2 regions of the Corynebacterium hiratae genome follow, and region 2 is predicted to be linked to the other one. Evidence: predicted binding sites of a transcription regulator. Region 2 holds the regulator's gene; the other holds the start of a gene.
The links. The regulator LexA, encoded in region 2, represses DNA repair genes until DNA is damaged. The targets are predictions, from matches to a motif close to CGAACANNTGTTCG.

Region 1 (3,423 bases), on a different contig from region 2:
CTCTACCCCACTTTGCTGGCCGGGCAAACGCTCAATACCGAGGTTTCTGACATCGATGCGGGAGCTCTGGAGCCGTACTTTACGGTTGAGATGCCAGCGCCTTTCGAAGTGATGACGGCGCTGCTGCTGTCCTTCTGTATCGGCGTAGCTATGACGACTGTGAAGTCGGATAATCTTTACGCAATTACGAAGGAATTTGAGAACGTCGTCATTAAGGTCATTTGGGGTTTCGTGATCCCCCTTCTGCCGATCTACATCTTCGGTATGTTCCTCTCCTTGGGTATGAATGGAAATATCGGTACCGTGATGATCGCCTTCACTAAGGTGCTTCTGCTCGCGGTTATGATGACCTTGGTCTACCTGGTCCTGCAGTACATTATCGCTGGCGCGATTGCGGCCAAGAATCCATTCTCCGCACTGAAGAACATGGCCCCGGCGTACTTTACTGCGTTGGGTACGTCTTCCTCTGCGGCTACTATTCCGGTCACTCTCGACGCCGCACTGAAGAATGGAATCTCCAAACCGGTGGCAGGTTTCGTGATTCCGCTTTGCGCGACGATTCACCTTTCTGGTTCGATGATCAAACTCACCCTGTACGCTTTCGCGATCGTGTACATGGCTGATGGTATGGAGGCTGACCTTGGGAAGGCCCTTGGCTTCATCTTGCTGTTGGGTATCATGATGGTCGCTGCTCCTGGCGTTCCGGGTGGCGCGGTGATGGTCGCGGTCGGACTTCTGCAAGCGAATATGGGCTTTGATGACTCGATGGTCGCATTGATGATTGCCGCCTACATCGCTATTGACTCCGTGGGTACCGCCGCAAACGTTACTGGCGACGGCGCCATCGCCATGATCGTCGACCGCTTCGCGCGCGATAAGATTGAGGGCCTAGAGGCCGAGGCAGATGCCGAGGCTGCTGACGAAGAGCTCAGCAAGGCCTAAGTTCACGTGAAACCCTGAAGCTTCTACTCCCCCTTTTCCGACATGATATCCGCGATGGATAGTTGGGCGAAGGGGGATTCTTCTTGCCCTAATTTCGGAGAGTTTGCGCAGCCGTGTAGGGGGCTAGTGGCCCGATGCGTAGACTGCGGTTCTGGCCGTGGCGGTTCGGGCCTAAGCCCCATTTTCTTGGGAGAGGTCTTGCGCCTCATTGTTAGAACAGGTATTCTATAGATGGGTGTGGGGGAACGAATTGTTCCGCAAATTTAGGGGTGCAGCTACCCATGGCAACCACAGCACAATCATCTAGGTCACTTCCCACTGCATACTTTTCCCACTCAAATCCGCGTGATCCTGAATGCATGGCTGGTCAGCTCATGCGCAGAATCGAGTACGAATTCTGGTCAGGCGTCCAACCACCACTCGATGAGGACTCCGATACCGCCTTTATGCGCATCGGGCAAAAGACCGGGATATCTCCGGCTCACGTTGCGCGCAATGTCATGGCGCTGATCCGTCTTGATGAAATGCCGAAGCTGCGTGCCCTGCAGAAGGCGGACTGTTTACTGGACATGCAGATGCTAGTTGCTATCGATCAGGTGATGGCAAAGCTTGGCAATCCGACGGCGGCTGTTATAGCGGAAGTGGATGAGAAGCTATCCGTCTGGTTAACGCCGACCAAGCCGAATCAAGTCTTTCCCTCAGTAGAGAAGATACGGCGCAAGGTTCGAGACATCTGCAAGGTGCTCGATGACTCCGTATCCTTCCGTGACAAGCGCAAGAAGAATCGCTACTCTCTTCTCACCCGCGGGGAACGTGGGTTAATCGAGCTAGAAGTGGATAGCAACGTGGGTGTCGTCATCCACGAAACCATCAAGTTGGCAGCAAAGGAACATGGCGTCTCCATGGCCGATGCGCTGGTACTGCTCATTACCGGCAAGATCGAGCCAGAGGCGGGTAAGGTCGTCGTCCACGAATACAAGGCAAAAGACGTCGAGGGTGCGCCGGTCTATGTCCAAGGACATGGGTGGAACGGCGAGGGCGTTCCGGCTTCGAAGACCGTGAGGCGCGATTTCACCACTGCCCCGGAAGCTTGTCAGGGCTACCAGCCGTCGGAATTCTTGAGAAAGTATGTCGAAGGCCGCGACGGCACATGCCGGGCGCCTGGTTGCAATCGTCCTGCATGGGCCTGCCAGTTGGATCACCGGATTAACTACGCGGATGGCGGCCCGACGCATCCGGATAACATGGTGGCCCTGTGCCAGCACCATCACAATATGAAGACAGATGGGCGGGCCTTTTACATCCTGGATCCCGTAACCGGCGATGTCGTGTGGCTGTACGAGGACGGAACCTGGGCGGTCACGGAAGCGACCGGCCCATTGGCACCAGCCTCGAAGGTGTGGGCCCGGACCATTGCGGAAGATGTGGTTGCGCACCGTCGCAAGATGCACGAAGCCGCGCAGGCCCTGAAGGTGGAAATGGATAACGGAACCATGGTCGAAGTATTCGACATGACTGATCCGGCAGATCGCTACACGAATGGCGGAGAGGAGATTCCCTTCTAGGGAAGTGTTTCACGTGAAACGGCCCCCTTCCGCCCTGCCGCGCGTAGGCGCGGATTCTGACGGAAAGAGGCCGTTATGATTTGAACTTAGCTAGGACTGCTTCTGCCTGGTGGCTGCCTTCATGGTGGAGACGAAGTCGGTGACCGCAGCGGCGAGAGTGTCGTTGGGGCGGTTGTCATCGTCGAGGTGGGCATCAACGACCTTGGCCAGAGCGGAACCGGTGATTGCTCCCGCAGCGCCAGCAGCAATGGCGTCGGCAACGTGTTGCGGGGTGGAGATTCCAAAGCCAAGGAGAATTGGTGCACCTCCGAATCGCTTCACGTTGTCCACTACGTCAGCGAGCCCGCGTGTCTCTGACTCCTTCTCGGTGCCGGTAACGCCGTCGCGGGAAATCGCATAGATATAGCCCTTGGAATACTTCGCTACGCCCTCGAGGGTTTTCTCGGAGGCTTGTGCTGGTGCGATGAAAATAGGATCGATTCCTGCTTTGTCGGCTGCGGCGACGAAGGGGGCGCCTTCGCGAACAGGGATATCGGGAAGCAGGATGCTATCGGCGCCGGCCTCGTGAAACTCGGAATAGAAGGTCTCTAGCCCGCGGGTGAAGGGCACGTTGCCGTAGATAAGCATGCCGATGGGCAGGTCCGGGAATTCACTGCGGATCTGACGGATCTGCTCGATAGCGGAATCCACCGTTGCACCGCCGGCGAGCGCGCGAATGTGGGAGGCCTGGATCGTTGGGCCGTCGGCGACAGGATCCGAGAACGGGACACCAAGCTCGAGGGCGTCGGCGCCACCGGCGACGGCGCGCGGACGATGGTGAGGGCGGTCTCGGGATCGGGATCGCTGAGCATGATGAAAGGAACGAAAGCGCCTTCACCGCGTGCGGCGAGGGTGGAGAAGAGTTTCTCGTAGCGGC
Region 2 (3,423 bases):
TGTCGTGAGCGCGGGCTCATCGCCGGCGCGATGATTGAGGTGCCTGCAGCGGCCCTGATGGCCGATACCATCATGCCGCACCTCGATTTCGTGTCCATTGGTACCAACGATCTCACGCAGTACACGATGGCCGCGGACCGCCTATCGCCCCAGCTGGCCTACCTGACCGATCCGTGGCAGCCGGCCGTGCTGCGTTTGATCCAGCACACGTGCGTAGTGGGTCGCGATAATAATGTGCCGGTTGGTGTCTGTGGCGAGGCCGCCGCCGATCCCATGCTCGCTTGCGTGCTGACTGGCCTTGGCGTCACCTCGCTGTCCGCAGCGTCGACCGCAGTTGCGGGCGTTGGCGCACAGCTGGCTGAGCTCACACTCGAGCAGTGCCAGAAGATGGCGGAGGCGGCTATCAACGCCGAAAGCCCAGCAGATGCGCGATCCGCAGTGATTGCGCTGCTGGAGGAATACCAGACTGCCTAGTAGCTCTAGCTTGGTTTAGGCCGCTGCTGAAACAGGGAGGTGTGGTTCCCCGAGAGGCCCCTCGGGGAACCACACCGCCCTTACGCGGTCGTGGGATGAAACCGCCTATTTCTCCGAAGCGATAATCACGTCGATGCCGTGCTCGCGCAGGGCTTCGACGTAGGCGGCTGGAGCAGCGGCGTCCGTAATGACGACATCAATCTCATCGAGCGAGGCAAAGCTGACCAGATAGTCATTGCCGAGCTTCGACGAGTCACACAAGACGACGACGCGATGCGCGTTGGTAACAAAGGCCGACTTGATAGCTGCTTCCTGTGAGTCCGCCGTGGATAGCCCATGGTCGATGGTCAGGGCGTTGGTGCCGATGAAAGCAACATCTGCGCGCATCAGCGCCATGGTGCGAAGGGCGGTATCGCCGACGACGGCTTGGGTGATCGCGCGCACCGTGCCGCCTAGGAGCTGCACCTCGGAAACACCATTGCTGGCCAACGAGAGGGCGATCGGTAGGCTATTCGACACAATGCTGAACTGGCCAGCAGAATAGCGCTGTCCGATGAGGTCAGCGAGGGCGTTGGTGGTAGTTCCAGCGTCGATGAAGATACTGCCCCCGTCGGGAAGCTGCTCTAGTGCGGCGCGGGCGATAGCCATTTTCGCGCCCGTGGCGGAACGCTGACGAGTATCGAGTGTAAATTCTGCAGTCTGGAACGATTGGGAAGCAACCGCACCGCCATGAACGCGGTGGACAACTCCTTCCCGGTCTAAGACCGCGAGGTCGCGGCGAATCGTCTCAGCGGTAACATCGAAGCGTTCGGAAAGCTCAGTGACATTGACTCGGCCTTCGACGGCGGTCAATGACGCAATTTGTCGGCGACGCTCTTCTGCGTACATAGTTCCTCCCAGTGAAGTTTGCCTGTGGTAGTCGCTGCGCCCGGCGGTGATAATAAGTGGGGCCGGGGCATGTGAGCGAAGAGAGCAACGAATGTTGCGGCGATGCTTCTATTGTCCCACTGAATGCGAACAAAACGGAACCAAACAAATAAAAGCTCACATTGCTGGCGGCAAACGTGCGAGAAAAACAATGTTTATACTGCATGTTTGCAAATGTGTGATGTCGGACGCTTAAACGGCGCGATTCGGACATGTACACACACAAGGGGGTAAAAAGAAAAAATCCCTCCCTCCAGTTCGCCCGCACCGAGTGGAAATAAGCGGTGGCGTGGGCAACCGGTTGGGGGAGGGATAGTTGTGGCTTAGGGGTGCCTAAAGCTTGCGGAACACCGATACAACCTTGCCCATGATTTCGGCCTCATCGCCCTTGATGGGAGCGTAGGCGTCGTTGTGGGGGAGGAGCCACACTCCAGAAGAATCGCGGTGGAACTCCTTTACAGTTGCTTCTTCGCCTTCGAGGAGTGCAGCGACGAATTCGCCTTCTTCGGCGACGGACTGGGAGCGGATAATAACCCAATCGCCATTGAGGATTCCGGCGTCCTGCATAGAGTCGCCGACGACCTGCAGCATGTAAAGCTCGCCGCTTCCCAGGATCTCACCTGGCATGGGGAAGTAGCCGTCGATGTTTTCTTCGGCGGTGATAGGAGAGCCCGCGGCGATGCGGCCGACTACTGGGATGTAGTTCGGCGTTGCTGCATCCTCGGGGACGTCGGGAGTGGACTGCCCTGCTGTGGTGTTGGCCTGCCCGGCTTTGCGGCCCGGCTTCTTTGGATCGTCGGCGCCGGGGAAGTGGCGCACATCAACGGCGCGCGGCTTGTTTGGATCGCGGCGAAGAAAGCCCTTCTCCTCTAGTTGCTTCAACTGATAGGCCACGGAAGACGTGGACTGTAGGCCTGTTGCATCGCCGATTTCTCGAATGCTTGGCGGGTACCCGCGCAGCATGACAGCGTCATGGATGACTTCCAAGATGCGGCGCTGACGGGCGGAAAGTGAGTCGAGGGTAGGTTGGTCGCTTCGCTTCGGCTTGCGGGGCATTCTTACTCCTTGGGCTATCGGTGTGCGCAAAACAGCGCGTCGGGTTGAGGCGTGCAGGACGCTGGTGGGCATCGCGGTGACGTCTCGTTGGTTGCTCATCGTGGCGTGCGCCGTATTGGTGTTTCCGTTTCCTTTTTAGCACGTAAAGAAAAAATGTTCGACTAACGCCGCTTGGATGTGGACAAACTTTCGAGCGCCTGCTATAAATCGAACATACAGACCAAATCGAACGGTTGGTCGATGGAAGTGTTCGACGATGTCGAACCTCGCTCTTACACTTCAGGCATCACCACAATGAAGAAGAAGTCCTGGAAAGGAACTGTCATGGCCATTGCACTTAATACCAGCTCTGCTCTGCATGGAGTAACTCCCGAGAAGTCCGGAAAGGGTCCTGTGCTCGTCCCGCCCGCGGCCGTGTGGGAACCTGAGCGGTGTCACTCGTTCGCGTTAACGCGTGAAAGTGGTTTGTCGCGTGTTCGAACGCTCGAGCCGAGAGATAGAACACAGGGGCGCACAGATCGAATAGGGGATTCCTCAGTTTCATACCAGCGTGCTGCGTCCCTACCTCGCCGTAGCGGCTCGAACGTAGGTAACTATGTTCTTGGAGCAGTTTTCGGTGCAGCGGTATTTATCGGCACCGTGTGGGGTGGTCTTAGTATTGATGGTGAGGCCCCTAGCGCTAGCGGTGCATCAGCCACAGCGGTTGTTTCTTCGCGCTAGACTTCCCGAGGGGCCGGAAGGCGTCTGCGCAGCGGTCGAGAGGAAGGATACGGCACAGTGTATTGCCCGTTCTGTCACAACGAACAGTCACGAGTGATTGACTCCCGAGTGATCGACAGTGGAACGTCAATTCGCCGACGTCGCGAGTGTGCTGCGTGCCGAGGCCGGTTTACCACCATCGAGAAGGCTGTCTTGTCGGTGGTCAAACGTAATGGCTTGGCCGAGCCTTTCAGCCGGGACAAGCTA

Region 1: FME68_RS06890 (HNH endonuclease signature motif containing protein) is a predicted target of LexA. The motif match lies at 1,156-1,169, and genes of this name have one in related genera.

The regions. Positions count from the first base shown of each region.
Region 1 is NZ_VIOG01000006.1:118,013-121,435, reverse strand. Features, by position in the region: gene FME68_RS06895 (dicarboxylate/amino acid:cation symporter) at 1-942, shown strand, start outside; gene FME68_RS06890 (HNH endonuclease signature motif containing protein) at 1,302-2,507, shown strand; partial or broken gene trpA (tryptophan synthase subunit alpha) at 2,598-3,423, opposite strand, start outside.
Region 2 is NZ_VIOG01000005.1:70,908-74,330, forward strand. Features, by position in the region: gene ptsP (phosphoenolpyruvate--protein phosphotransferase) at 1-474, shown strand, start outside; gene sugR (transcriptional regulator SugR) at 580-1,362, opposite strand; gene lexA (transcriptional repressor LexA) at 1,735-2,457, opposite strand; gene nrdR (transcriptional regulator NrdR) at 3,235-3,423, shown strand, end outside.